Regions from separate parts of the Acetobacterium sp. UBA5834 genome, predicted to be linked through region 2. Evidence: riboswitches for the same ligand, from Rfam matches in the RefSeq annotation. Region 2 holds a riboswitch; each other region holds the start of a gene.

Region 1 (7,937 bases), on a different contig from region 2:
ACTTTTTTACAACGCTAGCATTATTACCTTCAATCGTTACTTGATAACCATCTCTCAGATAGACAACCTTTGTTACCCTAGCGGTTCTTTGATCCTTATTTGCGCCCGTACCATCTATATTATCATCCCCCGGACCGACTGTTACTCTCCATGCTGCGCGATGACCAGCTGGCGTGGCATCCTGATACTTAAACAAATTAATCTGGGAAATTGACTTCTGATTATATACTCCGTCCAGCCAAGGCAGATCTGCACTCAAATACCGGTACATTTGATGGCTGGCGTTGACTTGGGATGTTCCATACAACTTGTCACCTGGATGAAAAGTCTTGTAGCGATATTGAACTTCGCCTGAACTGAGACTGACGGCCAAACCATTTGACCACGGATCTCCACCACCCGTTCCAGTATTGTTACTACCATCCGTCATATCCGTTGTTCCGCTATACTCGGTTGCCACAGCCTGAGCTGCTACATAGACTTCTCTCGCTTCGGCAATATAGGCTTTACCTTTGGCATCTGCCACAAATCCCAACATGGTTGGAATGGTAAAGGCGGCTAAAATAGCAAGCACCACTAATACCACGATAATTTCTACCAGGGTAAAACCTTTCTGTAGTTTTACTCTCTTTTTAATATATTCCATCACTCCCCCTTTAAAATACAATAAAGCTTCTTTCTTTGTGATTAATAAACACGAGTTGGCACTCCATCTTTCTTATTCCAGGGGACATTCGGCCGCAAATTGCCCTCTTTGATAAGTTTTTCTACCGTAATCGTTGCATCACTATACCAAATGACGTGATCATTTTTTACATAGTACACTTGTTTTACCGCACCTTCCTTACCGGGTGTCTTATCCATTATAACGAACCAGTAGGAGTCCCCTTTTTGATAAGTACTTCGGTAATTACCGTTAGAGATTTTCAAATCATTACTGAGGTATTTTCTCATTTGCAAACTTGCTGCTTTATTAGGGTTACTACTACTATTATTAGCACCAGATACCCAGTACGAGTTCAAGGCATCAGCAGGATTATCGCTTCCCGTCTCTAGGTTTTGACCAGTTCCAATATATTCTGTCGCCACGGCCTGGGCTGCCACATACACTTCTCTGGCTTCGGCAATATACGCTTTTGCTTTAGCATCCTCAACAAAGCCCAGCATCGTCGGAATCGTAAAAGCCGCAAGGACCGCCAGCACTACCAGTACCACAATGATCTCTACCAGGGTAAAGCCTTTTTCTAATCTCACTCTTTTGTTTTTCTCATTCATACGCCCCTCTTTTCCTTACTCATACTCAATAATATCAATCCAAAATAATAAACAATACTGATTTTACCAAACCACTCAGACTTATGAACACTGACTAGATCTATTTCAATTGATCGTAGCTTATTCTATTTAATAGTTATATTTTTCAACCAGTGCATTATTTTTTTCAATGGTTATTCGGTAGCCATTTTTAAAATAAACGACCTTTGTTACCTTTGCAGTCTTTCCAGTTGATTCGTCCAATCCCACCGTTACCCGCCAGGCCGACTGCTCCGGTATTACTTCTGTTTTAGTTGGAGTCGTTGTTTTATTTTTAATAACATTAAATTTCGAAATTGTAATATCCGCTCCCAGATAATTATCCATCTGGCGGCTAGCCCTAACTCTAGACAGCTCGTACTCGTCTTCACCCGGCTTCCACTGGCGCCGTTCCTGAATTGTATATGAGCTTAAACTGTTGCTCAAGCCTTCCCATTCCACTAAATCTCCACTTGTTGGCGCCCCATCGCTCAACTCTGTTGTCGCACTGTACTCCGTCGCCACGGCCTGGGCTGCCACATAGACTTCCCTCGCTTCAGCTATATAAGCTTTTCCTTTGGCATCCGCCACAAATCTCAGCATCGTTGGGATGGTAAAAGCCGCCAGAACCGCCAGCACCACCAGCACCACAATAATTTCCACCAGGGTAAACCCTTTTTTGCCGCTGATCTGTTGCTTAAACCACTTCATTAATCTCCCTCATTTCGATAATAATTATGGCTTGTTTATCTTGATGTCGTATACTAACATTCAATTTTTTTGCACAAAAAAAGCCACCCCTATGTGTGGCAGCTGGCTGTCCTATTATCTGGCGTATAAACCGCCACCATAACGTAGACCCTGAAGCTTTGCGTCACAGACTTTCATCTGATTTGCTCTTCGCTCTCTTAGGGTAATTCTTTTTCAATTAAAAGTCAAGTTAATCTTTTTACAAATTTTTAATGGGATAAGGTGGTTTTTCAGCCAAGTGTTTTTAACTTGTTCATTTTATGAACAGGTTCTGAATTTTCAACCGTGTTGTGGGCGGTCACGGACCGCCCCTACGGGTTAGTGCTGGGGATTGGGTTCGTTTTAAGAATCCACTGCGTCCGGGCGGTTACGAACCGCCCCTACAAATTATAATTGACGTTATTTTAATAACAGGCTACCGCCCAAAATACTGATTAAACTCCTGCTTGTCACTGGCCCACTCCAGGCCGACTTCGTAGCTTATTTTCTGGTCGCGGACCAGCATCGCCAAATCGGCATTGAGGGTTTTCATCCCATCCCGGCCACCGGTTTGCATCACCGAGGCCAGCTGGTGGGTTTTATTTTCACGGATCAAATTAAGCACTGCATCGGTACCGATCAGCACCTCCAGAGCGGCCATCCGGCCCTCGCCATCGGCCAGGGGCACCAGCTGCTGGGTGACGACCCCTTTTAAAATGCTGGACAGCTGGGTGCGGATCTGCTGCTGGCTGTGGGGGGGAAAGACGTCAATGATCCGGTCGATGGTATTGGCAGCGCCGATGGTATGCAGGGTCGACAGCACCAGATGGCCGGTTTCGGCTGCGGTGACGGCGGCCGATACCGTTTCGTAGTCCCGCATTTCGCCCACCAGAATAACATCCGGGTCTTCCCGCAGGGACGAGCGCAAAGCGGCGGCAAAGGAGCTGGCATCGACCCCGATTTCCCGCTGATGAACAATGCTGTGCTTATGGGCATGCTTATACTCCACCGGGTCTTCAATGGTTAAGATATGGACCGCCCGGTTGACATTGATATAGTCAATCATCGAAGCCAGAGTGGTGGATTTCCCGCTACCAGTGGGCCCAGTAATTAAAATCAGGCCCCGGGGCTCCGATGCCAGCTTGCGGATAATCGGTGGCAGCTTGAGTTCCTCAAAGCTGGGGATGGTATCGTTAAGGAGGCGGATAGCGGCGGCATAGCTGCCCTGCTGTTTATAGATATTGACCCGCTGCCGCAGCCCTTCCGGGGTAACATGGCAAAAATCCAGGTCACTTCCATCTTCCAGCTTTTTGCGCTCCGCCGGGGTCAGGATGCTAAAAATCAGCTGTTCAATAATCTGCGGGTTGTGCTCAAAATCACTTTGATAGAGCTTGCCGTTTTTTCTAAAAACCGGGGGCAGGTCCCGGGATAAATGAATGTCTGAACAATCGTTGCGGCGGCCATAGTTGACCAGATCTAAAAAACGCATTCTCAGGCTCCTCCCTATTCCACATAGTATGATAATTTAAGAAATTCTTCCATCGAAGTGATCCCCTGGATGGTCAGATTGGCAACACTTTTTCTAAGCGGAATCAGCTTCCCGGTTTGTTCCACATAGTTATAAATATCCTCAATCGGTTCTTTCCGGGAAATCAGATTGCGGATGGTTTTATCAATCGCCAGAATTTCATGGATGGCGGTTCGGCCCTTGTAGCCGGTATTGTTGCAGATATGACAGCCCCGACCCCGGTAGAGGGTGGTCAGCCGGGGTTCTCCCAGCAGTTCTCTTTCAAACTCTGAGGCGACGTAGGCTTCGCGGCAGTTGGGACAGATTTTCTTGACCAGTCGTTGGGCTACCACCCCGGTCAGGGAGTTGGCCACCAGATAGGGTTCGACGCCCATGTCCTGGAGCCGAACTACCGCCGACACGGCGTCGTTGGTATGGAGGGTGGACAGCACCAGATGACCGGTAATGGCCGAACGGACGGCAATCGAGGCGGTTTCGGTGTCCCGGGTTTCGCCGACCATGATAATGTCAGGGTCCTGCCGCAGGATCGAGCGGAGTCCCACATCAAAGGTCAGCCCGGCCAAAATATTGACCTGGGTCTGATTGATCTTGGGCAGGTTTCGTTCCACCGGATCTTCGATGGTGGCAATATTGACATTTCGCTGACTGAGCATTTCCAAAATCATATAAAGGGTGGTGGTTTTGCCACTACCGGTGGGGCCGGTAATATAGACCACCCCATGGGGGCTTTGCAGCATCTGGAGGATTTTCTGATAATCCCCATCGTTCATCCCGAATTGACCGGCATGATCCAGGGGGACGTTCATACTCAAAAACCGCATGACCATTTTTTCACCGTAGACGGTAGGAATACTGGAGCTACGGACATTCATTTCAACCCCATCAATACGGATCCGGAAGTGCCCATCCTGGGGCACCCGCCGCTCGGCAATATCCAGATTGGAGAGGATTTTGATCCGGGCAATCAGGGACTGGTGGAGGTTATTGGCCAGGGTCAGGTAGTCGACAATCAGGCCATCGATCCGCAACCGGATAATGGTTTCTTTTTCAAAGGGCTCGATATGAATATCACTGGCCCCGGCGTTATGGCCTTTTAACAGCACCGAATTGACCAGATTGACAATCGGGGCATCGCCCTCATTGGTGAGAATATCCTCAACAAATGACAAACTGCTGCCCTCGACGGTTTTATTGGCGGCTTTGGCAGCTTTTTTGGCTTCAATTTCGGTATAGGTTTTGCGGATGGTCTCGAGAATCACTTCCCGGGTGGCCAGCACCACATCGATGTTCATATTGGTAATCAGCCGCAGGTCCTCAATGGCATAAAAATCGAGGGGGTCATTCATGGCCACCACCAGGTGGTTGTTTTCTTCACCAATCGGAATCAGGGTATATTTAAAGGCAATATTCTGGGGGATTTTTGCGGCAGCTTCCAGATCGATGGGGGTATCCTGCAAGTCCAACACCAGCACATTCAGCCGTTTGGACAGAGCCGTCAGCAGCTGATCCTCGGTGACATAACCATATTCAACCAGGATCGCTCCCAGTCGCTTGCTTTTATCGACCTTCTGGTAGGCCAGGGCTTCCTGAAGCTGTTCTTCTCGGATAAAGCCGGCGTTAATTAAGATATCACCAATACGAATGTTCTTAGTTTCCATTATCTTCCTTTTCCAATACCTTCTGGCATTTTAAAAAATCTGTTCTTCAAATTCAAAAACCGTCATCGGCTTGCCAAAATAATAGCCCTGGATAATATCGCAGCCCAAAGACCGCAGCAGATCGACCTCGGCTTCGGTTTCAATCCCTTCGGCCACCACCGTCATCCCCAGTTTTTTTATCATCTTAATGACAGACTCCACCACAATCAGATTCTGCTCCCGCTTGAGATGACTGTTGAAAAAACCCTGATCCATTTTAATGACATCCAGGGGTAAATTACCCAGCAGATTGATGGAGGAGTAACCGGAGCCAAAATCATCCATGGCCATTTTAAAACCGTAAAGACGAAAAGCTTCGCCGATCTCAATCATCCGATCAACATTTTCAAAAATGCTGGATTCGGTCAGCTCGATTTCCAGATTGCTCCGCTTGATCCGATACTGATTGGTAATGTTTAAAACCCGTTCAACAAAATCGCTCTGTTTAAGATTCTTACGGGAAAGATTAACAGAAATGGAAATTTCCGGATAACCGTCTGTTTCCCAGCGTTTCAGAATGCGACATACTTCTTCCAGCATAAACATATCCAGCTTTTTAATAAACCCGGTTTGTTCAAAAATGGGAATAAACTCCCCGGGTGAGATCAGCCCTTTGTGGGGGTTTCGCCAGCGTACCAGGGCTTCACAACCACAATAGCGGTTGGTGTGGAGATTGTACTTGGGCTGCAGATACATTTCAAACTCCTGGTTTTCCAGGGCATCTTCCATTTGATCGATAATTTCTTTTTCATCGCCAATTTTTTTCCGGAAAGCATCGGAATAGAAAAACCAACGCTGGTTCTCCGCCGTCTTGGCAGCAATCCGGGCCATGTTGGCCTTTTCTCGGATTTTTTCCAGATTCCCGGTTTTATCTTCAATGATATAAATACCAAAATGACAGGACAGCTTTTCCTTAATCCCGATAGTCTCTCGCCTGTCATTTAAAATCTGGATAAATTCTTTAATCCGCCGGATTATTTTATCCTGATCGTCACAGACGCAAAGAATCGCAAAATGATCGCCCGAGACCCGGGCATAGGTTTCCTGCTTGGCCATCCGCTTTTTAAGAATCCCAACCACCAGTCGCAACACCTGATCGCCCTTTTCATGGCCATACTCTTCATTAATAAAACGGAAGCGGTCAATGTCAAAGGTTAACAAGGCACATTGATTGCAGTTTTTTGATTCCAGAATTTCCGTAGCTTCCTGTTTGAATTTTTGCCAGTTGTTACCGCCGGTAATCTCGTCGACATAGGCAACCCGCTCTAGCCGTCGCTTGGAGCGGTATTGAAAAATCAGAATGATCACAAACAACAAAGTCATCGCCAGCAGCGCCGCAACAATCAGCGAAAAGGAATACCAGCTGATCTGCTGGGTTTGGGTGCTGACCACCTGGGTTGGTACCACAGTCATCATATACCAGTCATTGATAGCCAACGGTTTATAGATGGTATGCCGCTCCATTCCCCCATAAAAGCTGGTAAAACTGCCACTTTTACCGGCGGCCATGTTGGCTGCAATGGTCTCGAAAGTGTCGCCATCCCGCAGCTCGGCTTTTTGCATGCGCTCCAGCACATTCTCAAAGTCGCCGGGGCTATTGACATGCGTCGAGGTGACCACTGCATCGCCATTGGCCTTGACAATATAAGAATACCCCTGACCCGCAAAGCTTTCCACTTCCAGATATTTTTTTAAATCTTCGGTGTTGACCGAAGCCAGTACCAGTCCCACCACCTCGGTGCCCCGGTAAATCGGGACGGCATAAACATTGATGGGCTTGTCATCGGTGTAATCGTTGATGGTATCAGAAACAGTTGCTTTGCCATTGATGGCTTCCTTAAAATAATCCCGTTCTGCCACATTTACTGACAAACCATCGGTTGTCAGTGATGTACCATCCGGCAACGCAATCCCCATCCGTTTATAGTGTCCTTTTGTCGCCTGCAGCGTGATCAGCTTCAGCATGGCATTTTGATCATAGTCGCCATGGGCTTCGATCAGTCGGGCGGTGGTCTCCAGATTTTCCAACTCATTATCGACCTTGCTCTCAACCAGGGCCGCCCCCCGGGTGCCAACTTCGGAAAGATATAAAAAGGTCTGCGCCTTTAAGGCGTTATCGATCAGAGTAACATAATACCAGCTCAGCGCAAAAAAAAGAACAACAGTTACAATCGCAATAAAACTGGCTTTAATCTTTTTTGATTTGACAATCATCTGTTATCCTTTCGTTTTTGTTGTTATATCGTTCCTTCCATTCTACCAAATAAAAAGAACTTATTCAATGCGATTGAATAAGTTCTTTTGTTAAGAATCCCGCTTTTTAGCGAATATCTTTAATATCCACCAGTTCGATTTCGGCCATGGTGCGATTGGATTTCAGACAATCCAGGAGCGCCTGGGCGGTATCGAGGGAGGTCAGCAGGGCAATGGAGGTTTCCACGCATTTGCGACGCATCCGGACGTCATCATGATGGGGCATCCGGCCCTTGCTGGAGGTCGAAATGACATAGTTGAGCTTACCACTCTCAATCAGATCGCCAATATTGGGCTTGCTTTCGGCCAATCGACGAACCACCTTGGTGGGGATATTGTTTTCGTTGAGAATCAGGGCGGTACCGACCGTTCCGTAGATGGTAAAGCCCATTTCATGGAACTGGCGGCCAATTTCGACAATTGCTTCTTTATCCCGG
Region 2 (7,937 bases):
TTTGGGATGCACATGATGAGCGAAGGCTTAAAAACGGTGGCCGGAACAAAAATGAAAAAACTACTGGAAGTTTTGACCAATAATAAGGTCAAAGCGATACTGGTGGGAACCGTTGTCACAATGATTGTTCAGAGTTCCAGCACCACAACAGTGATGGTGGTTGGTTTTGTCAATGCTGCATTGATGACACTTACCCAGGCGGCTGGGGTTATTCTCGGTGCCAATATTGGAACAACAGTTACTGCTCAATTAATTGCTTTTAATGTGACGGAACTCGCACCCGTTTTTATCGGCTTTGGTGCCCTGATAACGCTGTTCAGTTCCCGCAAAAAAAATCGGGATTGGGGCAGTATCATGCTTGGTTTTGGGATCTTATTCTTTGGTATCGCTGCGATGTCAACGGCAATGGAGCCACTCCGGGAGAGTGAGGATTTCATTTATCTGTTGTCAACCTATGGAAAGAATCCACTACTGGGAGTTCTGATCGGAACCCTGATCACTGGTATCATACAAAGCAGTAGTGCCTCCATTGGTTTGCTCCAGGCACTGGCTTTGTCAGGGGTATTTGCCAGTATTGGCGGAACCGGTGCGATCCAAATCTGTATTCCCATTTTAATAGGTACCAATATTGGAACCTGTGTGACCGCTCTGATTTCCTGCATTGGTACCTCCACAGCTGCAAAAAAAGCGGCCTTTATCCACCTGTTTGTTAATGTATTTGGAGCTATCTGGGTGATGATCCTGTTGGTCGGAATGGACAGCATCATGGCGACTAATCCCATTTATGAATTCATTGTCGGTATTTCCGGCGTATTTATCAGTAGCAGCGGTGAGGTGGTTCCTAATGTGGCAAGACAAATTGCCATGGCGCATACCTTTTTTAATGTAGCCAACACCATTGTGTTATTTCCCCTGATTGGTTATTTTGTCACCTTTCTGGATCGGATCTATCCGGAGAAAGAAGAAGAAAAAGGATTGCAATTGGATGATCGATTGCTCAATAATCCTTCCGTTGCTTTAGGTCAGGTTGTCAAAGAAACAAATCGCCTGGCCGAAATGAGTTTTAAGAATTTTAAAATTGCCTGTGAATCCATCATGGATGGGAATGAAAAGCTGGTTGAAGAAATAATCAAGCGGGAAGAACGCATTGATGAATTTCAACAGGGCATCGTGGAATACTCGGTTAAGCTTTCAAACGAAAATATGTCAGAAGAAGAAAATGACCGCCTGGCCTTTGTCATGAAAGGGAGCCATGATCTGGAGCGAATTGGCGATCATGCCATGAATATCGGGGAGCTGGCTGAAATGCGGGCGACTAACAAAATCATCTTTAGTGATATTGCCAATCAGGAAGTGTTAAATTTAATCAGTTTGACTTCCAACACCCTCAGGGATATGGTAGAATTAATGGAAACAGAAGAGTCAAGCTTATGCTATAAAATTCTTGATGAAGAAGAAGAAATTGATGAAATGACAGAAAGCTTAAAGGATGACCACATCCGTCGCCTTAACGAGGGAATCTGCAATCCTTATGCCGGAGTCATTTTTCTGGATCTGTTGACCAATATTGAACGGGTTGGTGATCATGCCTCGAACATTGCCCAGGGTATTTTGGGCTTAAAACTGCATCAGGGGTTGATTGCCAAAGATGATTATGACAATGAAATGGAAGATAGTCAGCAATAAATACAACCAACCAGATAGGGTCGTAACATAGATAAATACAGCTAAATAGAGGTATTTACAAGAAATTTACCTTAAGAAAAGTAATATTTTCATTGACAATGAGAGGATTATATCGTAATATTATAACAACCTAATATTGGCATACTTATTGAAAAGTAAGGACGCAAAACTACAGGGTCTAAATACAATGGTACATGACAGCCAGTTGCAATTAAGATGGTTATAACCATAATGAGCAGCGGTATTGTCGCTGCTTTTTTTTGTCAGAAATTAACCATAAAATGAGTTGCAGGGTTTTCCTTGACTGTTATATAATAATGGCCGGTTTGTTTTTCAGGAAAGATTCTTTTAGCGGGAATAATTGTTATTTAAAATAGGAGTTTTCTTAAGATCCAATTTAATTTGTGATTTAGATGTTTACAGCGGTTATTTTGGCTTATATAGTATACATATGATTATCACAGCCGTTTCGGCTGTTATAATAAACGAACAATTTGAATTGTTCGATCATGTTAGCGGTATGATTGTGTATCGGTAATAATCAAATTTACGAAGGGAGGTAGGCAATGAATTTAGAGTTTCAAGCGACAGGAAGGTCGACAATGGCAGGATTGAGAGGGATGAGTGGACAATCAGAAAATCCATCCACCAGTCAGACAAGCGGACATGAAAAAAGCGCCCAATTTAAGGATTTGCTGGATCAGTCAAAACAGACGATCAGTCATGCGGATCATCATGCGGAGAAGGTTCGAAAGAATCAGCGGGAAGCCAAATCGATTGCGGAAAACAATCGACGGCAAAGCGATCAAACATTGGTAAAAGATGGTGAAGTCACGACTGTTGATGATCAAGTTGAAGAACCAAAGATTGCGGAGCAAAAAAGCGATGAAGAACGGGGAACAAGTTCTTTATCAACACTGGATTCAACACAGTTAATGGCTATCCAGAGTTTTCAGGGAGGTATCGAAACAGCGCTGACAAGGCTTAACCTGAAATTAGGTATTCAAGGAGTTGAAGAGCCGGAAGCTATGGGTGAACAGGGGCAAATGCTCACCGTGACAACGGAGAGTAGTCAGCCATTACTGTCACCTGCGTTAGAAGGTATGTTACCGTTTGAAGAAATCAGGGAAGAAGTCACACCGGTAGTGGTGCAAAACAGTGAACGTTTGAATGATGGAACGGTTTTCGAAATTAAAGGCGAACCGGAGTTGCAAAAAACCGTTGGGTCTGAGTTGGATTTAGTTGATGTTACAACCAATAGACGCAACCCGGATCAGGAATTGGTTAGCCAGTCAATCAAAGTCGATGGTTCTGATTTACAGACCGTTGATGAAAGCCAACAACTACAGGGTAATCAACCGTTGGAAAACAAATCTGAAATTGCGGTTGATGGAGCAAACAAACCTGTTTTAACGGAAGAATCTGAGGCCGATCAATTTAAAATCGATGTTCAAACCAACCAGATCAATCAAACAGAAAAACAGAGTTTGGGTGAAAATGGTGTTCAGGAAATTAATATGGCCGGGGTTAATTCAAACAAAAGCGCAGAAGTTCAAGTAACGACCAAAACAGAGGTCGCTCAGCAGGTTCAGCAGAAAATTCTTCAGAATTTCGAACCCAACAAGCCCATGGTATTTCAAATGACCCTGTCACCAGATAATTTAGGCGATATCGATGTTAAATTGAGCTTCGATCAGGGAAAACTCATCATTGATATTATGGCCGCCAGCCAGGAAACCCAAAAACTGTTGGGAAACCAAATTAATCAACTGGTTAGAGGTTTGGCGCTTCAGAATGTTCAAGTGGAAACGGTGCACTTAAATACCCCGGTAGAGCAAAGCAGTGATAGTCAGGATGCAACATTTATGATGAACAATGGTTCTGATCCCAATCAAAATCAAAATCAGGCTCTGTTAAGAGAACGATTTATAAAAAACAGCGGGGTATTGAACAGCATCACAACAAATGGTGACGAAGACGAATCGGTATTGATTCCCCAGAATCTCCAGAACTATACGAACCACCGTGTGAATTACTTGATTTAAGGAGGAAGATATAATGGCGATTGATAATATTAATAATTATTTAAGTACTGCAGCAACGACATCAGCAACAACAGCTACTTCGACAAAGAAAACCGGCACATCGATGGATATGGATGATTTTCTCAAGTTGATGGTGGCCCAGTTGCAGAATCAGGATATGAATAATACCGCAGATACCTCGCAATACACGACCCAGATGGCGCAGTTTTCAATGGTTCAGGCCTTGACTGAACTGAATGAAATGACTAAAACAGTTTATTCAATGAGCTTGATTGGAAAAGACATTACGCTGGCAGAAAACGCTTCAGATGGTTCGCTTCATGTTGTTGCCGGGACAGTAGAAGGTGTCAATTTATATAATGGTGACGCTCAGGTGATTGTAAACGGTGTGTCTTATCCGATGAGCAGTATTATGGAAGTTACGCAGGCGAAATCAGAATAATTGACATTTAATGTTTAAGAAGAGGTGATCCAATGGCGGACAGAATCAATGGAAATTTTTATCGGTTAAATGATGCCATCATTCGACAAACCGAAAAAATAACCAATCCCACAAATCAGGCCTCAAAAGTCACGAATCCGGAAAAAAGCGAAAATAGCTTTCGTGAGCTTCTCGATCAACAAATAAAAAACAGTGTCACATTTACCAAACACGCCAGTATCAGAAAAGAACAGCGTAATATTGAAGTGTCTGACAGTGATTTGGAAAAGTTGGGAGATGCCTGTGACAAAGCTCAGGAAAAAGGGATTGGCAATGCATTAATTATGATGGATAATTCAGCATTTATCGTCAATGCGGCAGATAAACGAGTTATTACCGTAATGGACAAAAACGAAATGAAAAATAAACTATTCAATGATATTGATGGTGCCGTGTTTATATAGTTGGACCTCGATGAGGAGACTGGAAGCTTTGACCGACAGATAAGCTTCGAACGGCACAGAAAGGAATCAAAAATGATCAGATCTTTATACTCAGGAATTTCCGGGATGGCAGCCCACCAGACCAAATTAAATGTAATTGGTAACAATATTGCCAATGTTAATACTTACGGCTTTAAAGCCAGTCGAGTGGTCTTCAGTGATGTACTTTATCAGAATTTATCAACCGCTACTGAGGCAACCAACACGACTGGCGGGACCAATGCCAGCCAGTTGGGTTATGGTGCCAAGGTAGCCAGCATTGATATGCTCAACACTATTTCCTCTGGAGCCAGCACTGGTCGAGCCCTGGATGTCTATATTGCTGGTGAAGGCTATCTGGTTGTACAACCGGAGGCCGGAGCAAACCGTTATACCCGGGTTGGTAATTTAAAATTTGATGCCTTGGGAAATCTAACCGATGGTGCGGGTAGCAAGGTTATGGGGATACCTCTGGATGTGGATAACAATCCTGTTCTCGATGCCAATGGTACTCTGGCAATTGATGATCTTCAGGCAATTAACGTTCCGCCAGCAGAATTGGCTAAATATACCGGCATCACCATTGGTAAATCGGGCGAGATTACCGGGATTAAAGCTGGGGATCCAGAATTTACGAAAACGGCGGGAAATACGTGGTTAACTGGAATGACGCTTCCAACAGATTCTAATTATACGGGCAATGTTCAACTGGCAGTTGGAGAAATGGTGAATGTCGATGCTGCCAGCACTGAGATAGCAGCACTTTCAATTGAGCCAACCGCAGATGTTGTTGGAACATTGACATTGACGAAAACTGGTAATGTGTACACACTGGATCCAGCAAACCTCACACTTAAAGACGAAACGACGCCAATAACAGGAGACTTGACAGGAACGTTATCTTCAAGTGGGATTTTAACGTTTGCAAATCTGCCTGGACTTAAAATTGATACAACAAAACTAGTATCGGCTGCTGCAGATTTAGAGAGCGGTGTGGATATTGGTACAATCGCTTTAGATGGTTTTACTTCAGTAGTAGCAACGGTTAAAAACCAGGGTGGGGTAACAGAATACCTAAGAACCCCCCAAGGTACTGACATTGAGTTTGATCCGACAACAGATAGCAGTGTTGCACTTACAAGTACAACGGGTGGTACAGTTACGCTAAATGTAGATCCAACAGCATTTGACAATATTGTCCAAAATTTGGATACAAATCCGATAGAAAATACTTTAGTCGGAAAAATCGAAGCCGGAAGTGACAAACCCGTAACCCTGGGCTACCTGGCACTTGGAAAATTTGCCAACGTCGATGGTTTACTGCAAGATGGTAATGGCTACTTTATGGAATCCGCAAACTCTGGAACTCCGGTTGCGACCAAAGCCGGAACCAATGGCACTGGGGGAACCGAATCAGCCAATCTGGAAATGTCAAATGTTGACTTATCTCAGGAATTTACTGACATGATTGTTGCCCAACGTGGTTTTCAGGCAAATTCACGAATCATCACAGTTTCTGACTCTATTTTGGAAGAATTGATTAACCTGAAACGATAGCAAATAATGATTAAGAAGAGCTCACCCGAAGGGAAGAAATCCTTCGGGATGAGCTTTTTATCCTGGCCAGATACCAAAGGGGTGAGCACCCCTTTGGTATCTGGCTGTTACTTAGTAAAAAGTTGAAAATTACTTCTATTTAGGTTATACTATGAAAATAAAAAATATATTTTAAGGTGGAAATATGATAGAATTAACTAGATTAAACAAACAAAAGAATGAAAAGTTTCTACTTAATTGTGAGATCATTGAAATTATTGAAGAAAAACCAGATACCACCATTCGCCTGACGAATGGCAAACACTATGTGGTAAACGAAAGTTCAGCCCAGGTACTATCAAAGATTATTGCATACAAACGAAATATTTTTAGCCGTTAACCACTAAATATCTGACAGGAAGTATAAATTTATGGAAATTTCAACAATCATTGCTTATGTCCTAGTCGTCTTTACGATGTTTTTTGGGATGACATTCAGTTCTGCAAATGGTTTTAATATTGGGGCATTAATGAATTTTATTGATCCTCAAAGTATGTTTATAACCATCGGTGGAACATTTTTCGTGCTGATTGCCTCTTTTCCAATCAAATCGTTTAAACATATCCCGAAGCATTTAAAGATGATATTTTTTAAAAGTAAACAAGATCCTCTGGAATATGTGGATATACTGACAGAACTTTCCAAAGAGGCGAGACGTAAGGGATTGTTGGCTCTGGAAGCAAAGGCAGCCGATATTCAGGATGAGTTTCTTAAGGAAAGCGTCCTGCGAATTGTCGATGCCATTGAGCCGGATAAATTAAGATCCTGGTTTGATCAAAAAATCGATTATATCTCAGAACGAAATGATCTCGAACGAAAAATATATGATATGGGCGCTGCTTTGGGGCCGGCTTTCGGGATGATCGGAACCCTGATTGGTTTGGTAAACATGCTAAAAAACATGAGCTTTGAAGGTGGTGCCAGCACCCTGGGCTCTGATATGTCGGTCGCATTGATTACGACCTTTTATGGATCGGTACTGGCAAACTGTGTCTTTATGCCAGTATCCAGTAAATTGGAAATTGCTCAGGAGCGGGATCTGCTAATCAAGGAGCTGATTATTGAGGGTGTAGTTGCCATAAAAGAAGGCGAGAACCCCAAATACATCCGAGATAAATTGATGAACTTTTTGACGGAAGAAGAAATCAGGAAAGCGAATGGTGAAGCCCCGTCAAAAGGTGGAAAATCCAAAGGTAAAAAAGGAAAAGCTGTTGAAAGTTAAAAATAGGGGTATATATTATGGGCAAGCGTAATAAGAACAAAAAAGGAATCAATAAAGATGCCTGGCTGAATACCTATGCAGATATGATCACCCTGATTTTAATCTTCTTTATCCTACTTTTCTCGATGTCAACGTTGGATGCAGCAAAGTATAAGCAACTGGTTGAGATATTTAATCCAGCTGCAGTATATGAAACGACCGGAACAGCGACTGAATCAGACGGTTCAACATCCCCAAACGAGGACATTTCGGTGGAAGAGATCGTTGATCTGGAAGATCTCTACCAATACCTGAGTCAGTATACTAAGGAAAATGGCTTAGATGATGCAGTTAGTATCGAAAAATATGAAAAAGCGGTTTCGATCAAGTTTATGTCATCGATCTTTTTTGAACCCGACAGTTCACGGATTAAACCCGGTGGACAGCAGATTTTATCAGATATTGGCCAGGCCTTTAAGGCCGTGGAACCGACTATAAAATCAAT
Region 3 (7,937 bases), on a different contig from region 2:
GATTTTAAAGACAATTCTGCCCGTTTTAACGTCATCGGCCAATAAAAATTCCAATACCCGTTGGGCTTCAGCTGTAATAAATGGCCCAATGCCATCACCACCGACAACACCGATGATAATCTGTTCTTTTGTTGTAAAATCAGTAAAATCCTTTTGAATCGCCATTTTTTCGATGCGGGTCAGTTGTTCTTTAATCAGCTCTCCAAAATGGGCTTTTGCTCGTTCAATTTGTTCTTCGATCAAGTTCTATCCTCCGTCAAATCAATTTATTAGGGTCATATATCATTCTTAAGGCACTATCTATTGCCTTAAGCTTTGGACATCATACTTTTAAGCCGTTTGATGGGCTGGGTGTTTTTAAAAACCAGTTCATGCGTAGCCACAAATTTATCCACTGCCGTCACAACCCAGCTGCCTAAATTTGCTGGTGGAACAGGCGTCAGTGGAAACATGTGCTTGACGATCATGTCGGCCTGACGTTCATCAATATCAAAATATTTTTCGGCATTTTCCAGGGCTGTTTTAGGATGCGAAAAGCCATGCATCTCTTTGATTCGATCCAAGCCCTTTCCGGTTTTCACCTTTCCCTGCCAGGACTCCAGAAAAAAATCATGGAGGGTTGCGCCCCGGGCAATGGAGGCATAATCCATACCTAAAAATCTGGCTACGCGATAGGAGTAATATCCAACTGCGACTGAATGTTCATACAAACCATTGCCATGGTGATCAATTTCTCTTAATTTTTGGAATTCACTGTGTGTTATAATATCGCCAACAATGGTTTCAAACTCATCATAATACTTTTTTGTTTCCATTGAGACCTTTCATTTGCTCTTATTTATTCAGCAATGCTGAACAGATGCTTCGAATATTATAGCATAATACCTTTATTTTTAGTTAAAATTATCGGAGATGTTCTGAAAAAAAACAAAAAAAGATTCGAATCTTCTGAAAACCATGTTAAACTGATTAAAAAGAACAGGAAGGATCAATCATGAAGATAAAAAACATACTCATCGGAACCGGTGTTGTTTTCGCCACCAGTCTGGCGCTTTATCACACCTGTGTGATAAAGAAGGGCAAAACCTTTGCCGCCAGTCTGGATAAGAGTCCCGAATCGCTGGATGAAGCAGTCCTATATGGCGGTAAAATGAAAGACTACCAGAACCAAACGATGCAGGATACCAAAATCGGCGCCTTCTTTGGGGGCATGCAGCTTGATTTTTCGGAGGTGATCACCGATAAAGCTGCTTATCGCATGGATATCAGCATCATTAATGGTGGTTTGAACATCATCGTTCCCAACAACTTTAGACTGAAAATAGTCGACACCTGTAAATTTGGCGGTATTGCCGATCATACCGTTTGTCTAGATCCAGATAATTCAGTGGCCCTTTCGGTTTTTGCCGACGTCACCTGCGGCGGGCTGAATTTTGAAAATGCCCCGGAATAAAACACTTACTCCCCAACAAAAAAACTGAAATCCAGGCTAAACTGATTTCAGTTTTTTATTGACAAATGCTTCAAATTCAGGGATATTCATCGGCTTGGCATAAAAAAAGCCCTGGGCGATATCACACCCCTTCTCTTTAAGAAAATCTACCTGTTCCCGGGTTTCCACCCCTTCGGCAACAGTAATCAGATCGAGATCCTTGGCCATATTCAGCATACTGGTAATGATCTTTTCCCCCCGGGCATTATCCGTCGATTCGCTGAAAAAGGCCTTGTCCAATTTTAAAATATCTGCGGGCAGGTTTTTCAGAGTATTGAGAGATGAATAGGCGCGACCAAAATCGTCGATGGAAATATGAAAGCCAAAATCTTTTAAATGATTCATAATCTCAACCATCTGGACATCATTATTAAAAATAGTGCTCTCAGTCAGCTCAATTTCGATCATTTTAGGATCTACCTGATAACGATTAGTAATCGTCAACAATTCTTCCGGTAACAGCATATTTTCCAGATGAAGCCGGGAAAAATTAACTGAAATAATCATATTGGTCAGTTGATCCATCTCCTTTTCCCATTTCGCCAGCAGCTTGCACACTTCTTCAAACATATAAGTATCGATTTTTTTAACAAAGCCATTTTTTTCAAACAAGGGAATAAATTCATTGGGTGGCAGCATCCCCCGTTCGGGATCATTCCAGCGCACCAGCGCCTCGGCACCAATAATTTGTTCATCCGAAAACAGATATTTGGGCTGGAGATAAACTTCAAACTCGCCACTTGCTAACGCTCGCTCCATTCTGTTTTCAATTTCATTTTCTAGAATCAGGGCGGCTCGCATCGATTCTTCGTAAAATGCATAGCTAATCTGGGAATTATCTTTGATCGACCGTTTAGCCATATTGGCACGATCACTAAGGGTATTAATATCCAACTCCGTTTCGCCAATCAAATAAACCCCCATGGAGATACTAACGATGTATTTCTGAGAATAGCCATTGATTTTGCAAATCAAATTTTCCAGCCGCTGAGAAAACTCTCCGTAGCCCTCATACTTCATTAAAATACAGAAATTGTCGGTTGCCATTCGGGCAAACAATTCCTCTTCGCAGAGATAATTTTCTAAAATTTTCGCAATGGCGGTGAGAATTTCGTTACCCGTCTGGTGCCCGTATAAGTCATTAATGGCCTTAAACTTATCGATATCAAAAATTACCATCGCATAATCCTGGGTCTGATTAGAGTCCATGATTATTTCACAATCTTTTTTAAACTTAATCCAGTTGGAGCAACCGGTTAAAAAATCAAAATCCTGAAGTTGCTTAAGTCGCTGGATTTCTTTTTTAAAGGTGCCGATGGTAAGATTGCTGTTCAAACTGATCATAAAGAGACCCATAAATGCCAGACCATAGAGAAGTATTTCCTGAATCACTCCTTGGTTCTCCTGGGAAAAAGACACAAAATTAACGAATCCCATCAACATGACCAAAAAAAACAACGCAAAGCTGAGGACTATAAACCTTTTTTCGTCATACTTCTTCACCATTACCTCCTAAATCGTTAAATCTATTTGAGTAACTGGCTGACTTAAAAAAGTCCCTTTAGCTTTGCGTCACTATTTCACAACAGTTTTGCCCTGTAATTTAGTATTCTTTTTTATCTCGGTACACAGATCTTTTAAGGAATGTAAAAAGACAATTCGTATTGTTTTTTTGATATTGTATCATAATTGTAACGATATGTCTTGTGCTGATTATTCAATTTTTTATTCTTTATTTGCCACAAAGCCGGTCATTTGACCATAAAACAAAGATACAAATTTGGGGCGCACTGGGGTCTGCTAGAGACGTTCTTCCAATTCCACCGTCAGATCTTCATAACCCGGTTTATGCAGCAACGCAAACATGTTCTTCTTATAGGCTTCCACCCCCGGCTGATCAAAGGGATTAACCCCCAGTAAATAGCCGTTTAGTCCGCAGGCTTTTTCGAAAAAATAGATCAGTTTGCCAATATGGAAGGCATCCAATTTCTTAAGCTTAATAATCCCATTAGGGACTCCGCCATCAACATGAGCCAACAGGGTGCCCATAAAGGCTTTTTCATTAACCGCATCAATTTCCCAGCCAGCAAGGTAGTTGAGTCCTTCCAGATTCTTTTCGTCCCGGAATACCTTCAGGTTGGACTGGTCTTCTTCGATGACGATCACGGTTTCAAAATGGTTTTTGGGGCCGTCCTGAATCATCTGTCCCAGCGAATGGAGATCGGTTGAGAAATGCACCGAAGCCGGAAAAAGTCCCTTACCGTCTTTGCCGTCACTTTCGCCAAACAATTGTTTCCACCACTCCGCCAAATACTCCAGGGAGGGATCATAATCCACTAAAATTTCAATATTTTTACCGCGGCTGTAAAGGACATTTCGATACAATGCGTATTGAAAACATGGGTTTTTTTCAAACTCTGGTTTGTTATACTCCTGATATCCGGATTTTCCACCATCCATCAACCCATCGATATCAATCCCTGCTGCAGCGATCGGCAGCAAACCGACGGCGGTATAAACGGAGTAACGACCTCCAATATCATCGGGAATAACAAAGGTTTCATAACCTTCTTCATCAGCCATAAACTTTAAGGCTCCTCGGGTAGCATCCGTTGTCACAAAGATCCGCTCCTGTGCCCCCGCTTTGCCATACTTTTCTTCCAGAAACTGTTTAAAAAACCGAAAGGCGATGGCCGGTTCAGTGGTAGTCCCGGATTTCGAAATGACATTAACACAGACTTCCTGATCCTTCAACAAGGCCAGCAGGTTCTCCAGATATTTTCCGCTGATATTCTGACCGGCAAAATATATTTTAGGGGCTTTTCGCACCGCTCGGGGTTCATCATTGTAAAAAGGACTGGTCAAGGCTGTGATCACCGCTTTCGCACCCAGATAGGAGCCACCAATACCAATCACCACCAACGCATCACAGCGATCCTGGATTTTTTTTGCCGCCTCTTTAATCCGGGTAAATTCATCCTGATCAAATTGAACCGGATAGTCTACCCAGCCCAGAAAATCATTACCCATCCCGGTTTTATTCATCAACTCATCATTGGCTTGAGCCAACTGTTGATAGCGACTTTCAAACTCACTGGAATCTATATTTGCATAAGAGAGATCGAAACGAATACTCATAATTCTTACCTTCTTTCTTAAATATTAACATATTTTCATTTTACACTATCAGTGATTGGAGTGTCAATTAATGTTCATTCACCAATCTGAAAGAAAGTTGAAATGCAACGGATCTTTGAGCCAATGACCGCATAACAGGTGACTTTTCTGATTTGATATGATAAAATGGGCAAAACCAAGAAAAGAAGAGGTGTAAAATGGAAACGCGAGTACTGGGACAAACCGGATTAGAAGTATCCCTTATTGGCTTTGGTGGCATTCCAATCCAACGCTGTAACCAATGGGAAGTTGACGAAATTGTTGAAAACCTTATTGAAGAAGGTGTTAATTTTATTGATACTGCCAGAGCTTACACCAACAGTGAAGAAATGATCGGGGAAGCGTTGAAGCAATGGGGCCGGGAACATTTTTACCTGGCTACAAAAACACCAAAACTCAGCTATGATGAGGTGCTAGCTGATGTGAACACCAGTCTGGCTGAGTTACAAACCGATGCCATCGATTTATATCAGTTCCATAATGCCAAAACGATGACCGACTACGAAACCATTATGAGCCCCGGGGGTGGATATGATGCGCTGGTCGACTGTAAAAAACAGGGGCTGATTAAACATATCGGCATTACCTCCCACTCTTACGAAGTGCTCGATCGGGCTCTGGATGAAGATAAATTTGAGACCATCCAGTTTCCTTATAATATTGTCGAAAACCGTGGCGCACCGCTCTTTGAAAAAGCCAAGCAAAAAAATGTCGGGGTCATTATCATGAAACCGCTGGCTGGCGGCGCCTTTATCCACGCTAATTACGCCCTGCGCTGGGTGGCTGAGAATCCCAATATTTCAGTATTGATCCCTGGCATGGATTCAGTCAAGCAGGTCCTTAAAAATACCCGGGTCGGTAACGATTTTGTGCCGCTGTCCGATGACGAACGACAAACCCTTGAAGCGGATGCCAAAGCGCTGGGTAAAACCTTCTGTCGCCGCTGCGGTTATTGCGCCCCCTGTCCTCAGGGCATTGATATCCCGATGCAGTTTATTGTCGAGGGCTATTACCGTCGCTACGATCTTGAAGAATGGGCTCTGGACCGTTATCGCAGCTTTGTCGCCAATGCTTCCGACTGTGTTCAGTGCGGAGAATGCGAACCCCGTTGCCCCTATAATCTACCGATCCGTGACATGCTGAAAAAGACCCGGGAACTGTTTGACCCGCTGGTATAGGAGCTCAATCCATCAACACAGATAAAAAGGTCACAATCCCACAACAGGTGAGATTGTGACCTTTTTTTCAATAAAACTGCTTAATTAGTCACACAAGTATAAGCGACCCAGGGCATCTGCCGCCATAATCGCTGCATAAACGGTGTCAGCATCGACATCAAAAGGCATATTATGAATGGTTTCGCCGGGATCAGCCGCTGCTACTGCCACCGCCATGATTTTTTCTGGAGTTGGATCGATACAACCCAATTCACCCAACGTAATTGGCAGACCAACAGATAAACAGAAATCAATGACTTCTTCAATATCTTCCAAGGAGCGGTTTTCCATCACCAGTTGAACCAGCGTTCCGAAAGCAACTTTTTCACCGTGATACATATGGTGACATTCCGGTAATACGGTTAAGCCGTTATGTATGGCGTGACAAGCAGCCAGCCCGCCACTTTCAAAACCAACCCCACTGAGGTAAGTATTAGCTTCAATAACATTTTCCACCGCCGGGGTACAGCTTGCCGCTTCAACCGCCAGCTTCGCTTTCAAGCCGTCTTCAATTAAAATATCATAGCATAGTTTTGCCAAAGCCAATGCCGATTTGGTCGGATGTGCTCCTGACATGGTGGTTCCGTTGGAATCCACGGTGGCCTGAGCTTCAAAATAAGTAGCCAATGCGTCTCCCATCCCAGCGACAAAAAGTCGGGCTGGAGCCGCTTTGATGATGTCGGTATCCATCACGACAATCTCAGGGTTTTTAGGTAGAACCAGGTATTCATCAAACACGCCGTCTTCGGTATAAATAACGGATAAAGCCGAACAGGGCGCATCGGTAGATGCAATGGATGGTGCAATCACGACCGGCAGTTTTTCATAGTGTGCCGTCGCTTTGGCTGTATCCAAAGTTTTTCCGCCACCAATTCCAACAACCACGTCACAGCCTTCAGCTTTAACGATTTCCTGGAGACGGGCAATTTCAACCTTTGAACATTCACCGTTAAACTTTTCGGGTGTGAATTTAATTCCCGCCGCTTCGAAACTGGCTTTCAATTCCTCCGCTTTGGTTCGCATCATGGTTCCGCTCATTAAAACAAGCGCAGATGTTCCAAATTTTCCAACATGTTCCGGTAATTTACCAACTTCTCCGGCCCCTTGAACATAACGACTGGGAGACATAATAATCTTTTGCATTTTCTACCTCCGAAAATATTTTTTCGTTATTATTATATCAAATAATTCCCGGGATGCATTCGTTATTATCGAAAAAAATCAGGCCAGCGCTGATACTATTTCTGGTCTGATTTTATTTTTTTCACCGGTTCTTAATACAATTGGTAATTTTTTGTTTTCTGCTATAACGATTTCAATCAAGCATCTGCATGAAAAGAGACCAACCGACCCGAAGCGGGTAGGTTGATCTCTTTTACTTTAGGCCATTTACTTTAGGCCATATAGAATTCGCCGTTAGGATCGACATCGATGGTTACGGTCTGACCCTCATGGACATTGCCCTTTATGATTTCTTTACCGACCATGGTTTCGATGTGTTTTTGCAGGTAGCGTTTCAGCGGTCGGGCCCCATAAGCCGGGTCAAAGCCCATATCAATAACGGCATCAATAGCCTCCTGGGTCAGCGTAACCGTGATGCGTCGTTCTTCCAGTCGTTTCTGCAAATCTTTTAAGAGCAGGGTGACGATCTGGCCAATCGCTTCCTTATTGAGCGGTTTGTAGAGGACAATTTCATCAATCCGATTTAAAAACTCTGGTCGGAAATAACTCTTTAACAATTCCATCACAGCCGCCTCTGTTTCTTCCGTAATTTCGCCAGAAGTATTAATCCCTTCCAGTAAATATTCGGAACCGATGTTAGAGGTCATGATGATGATCGTGTTTTTAAAATCGACGGTTCGTCCCTGGGAATCAGTAATTCGGCCATCGTCGAGGATTTGCAGAAGGATATTAAAGACATCTTTATGGGCTTTTTCAATCTCGTCCAACAGAATTACACTATAGGGTTTACGACGAACTGCTTCGGTGAGCTGTCCACCTTCTTCATAACCAACATATCCCGGAGGTGCCCCGATTAACCGGGAGACCGA

What was found. A riboswitch is a leader RNA that binds a small molecule or an ion and turns the genes downstream of it on or off. The one in region 2 is predicted to bind cyclic di-GMP.
Region 1: it holds a riboswitch for cyclic di-GMP, as region 2 does, so the genes downstream of both, B3F51_RS02865 (prepilin-type N-terminal cleavage/methylation domain-containing protein) here and B3F51_RS05735 (flagellar hook-length control protein FliK) in region 2, are expected to answer to the same signal.
Region 3: it holds a riboswitch for cyclic di-GMP, as region 2 does, so the genes downstream of both, B3F51_RS11255 (putative bifunctional diguanylate cyclase/phosphodiesterase) here and B3F51_RS05735 (flagellar hook-length control protein FliK) in region 2, are expected to answer to the same signal.

The regions. Positions count from the first base shown of each region.
Region 1 covers NZ_DJGY01000012.1:83,097-91,033, reverse strand. The annotation lists gene B3F51_RS02875 (prepilin-type N-terminal cleavage/methylation domain-containing protein) at 1-646, opposite strand, end outside; gene B3F51_RS02870 (prepilin-type N-terminal cleavage/methylation domain-containing protein) at 688-1,275, opposite strand; gene B3F51_RS02865 (prepilin-type N-terminal cleavage/methylation domain-containing protein) at 1,405-2,004, opposite strand; cyclic di-GMP riboswitch class I at 2,099-2,201, opposite strand; gene B3F51_RS02860 (type IV pilus twitching motility protein PilT) at 2,459-3,511, opposite strand; gene B3F51_RS02855 (GspE/PulE family protein) at 3,526-5,208, opposite strand; gene B3F51_RS02850 (bifunctional diguanylate cyclase/phosphodiesterase) at 5,239-7,461, opposite strand; gene carB (carbamoyl-phosphate synthase large subunit) at 7,568-7,937, opposite strand, start outside.
Region 2 covers NZ_DJGY01000028.1:1,968-9,904, reverse strand. The annotation lists gene B3F51_RS05740 (Na/Pi cotransporter family protein) at 1-1,686, shown strand, start outside; cyclic di-GMP riboswitch class I at 1,815-1,899, shown strand; gene B3F51_RS05735 (flagellar hook-length control protein FliK) at 2,289-3,731, shown strand; gene B3F51_RS05730 (flagellar hook assembly protein FlgD) at 3,745-4,173, shown strand; gene B3F51_RS05725 (TIGR02530 family flagellar biosynthesis protein) at 4,206-4,616, shown strand; gene B3F51_RS05720 (flagellar hook-basal body complex protein) at 4,689-6,191, shown strand; gene B3F51_RS05715 (flagellar FlbD family protein) at 6,376-6,570, shown strand; gene B3F51_RS05710 (motility protein A) at 6,602-7,453, shown strand; gene B3F51_RS05705 (OmpA/MotB family protein) at 7,471-7,937, shown strand, end outside.
Region 3 covers NZ_DJGY01000055.1:41,399-49,335, reverse strand. The annotation lists gene B3F51_RS11270 (isocitrate/isopropylmalate family dehydrogenase) at 1-243, opposite strand, end outside; gene B3F51_RS11265 (phosphohydrolase) at 309-815, opposite strand; gene B3F51_RS11260 (LiaF domain-containing protein) at 995-1,453, shown strand; gene B3F51_RS11255 (putative bifunctional diguanylate cyclase/phosphodiesterase) at 1,490-2,884, opposite strand; cyclic di-GMP riboswitch class I at 3,023-3,098, opposite strand; gene B3F51_RS11250 (glucose-6-phosphate isomerase) at 3,293-4,630, opposite strand; gene B3F51_RS11245 (aldo/keto reductase) at 4,828-5,847, shown strand; gene B3F51_RS11240 (glycerol dehydrogenase) at 5,932-7,029, opposite strand; gene clpB (ATP-dependent chaperone ClpB) at 7,281-7,937, opposite strand, start outside.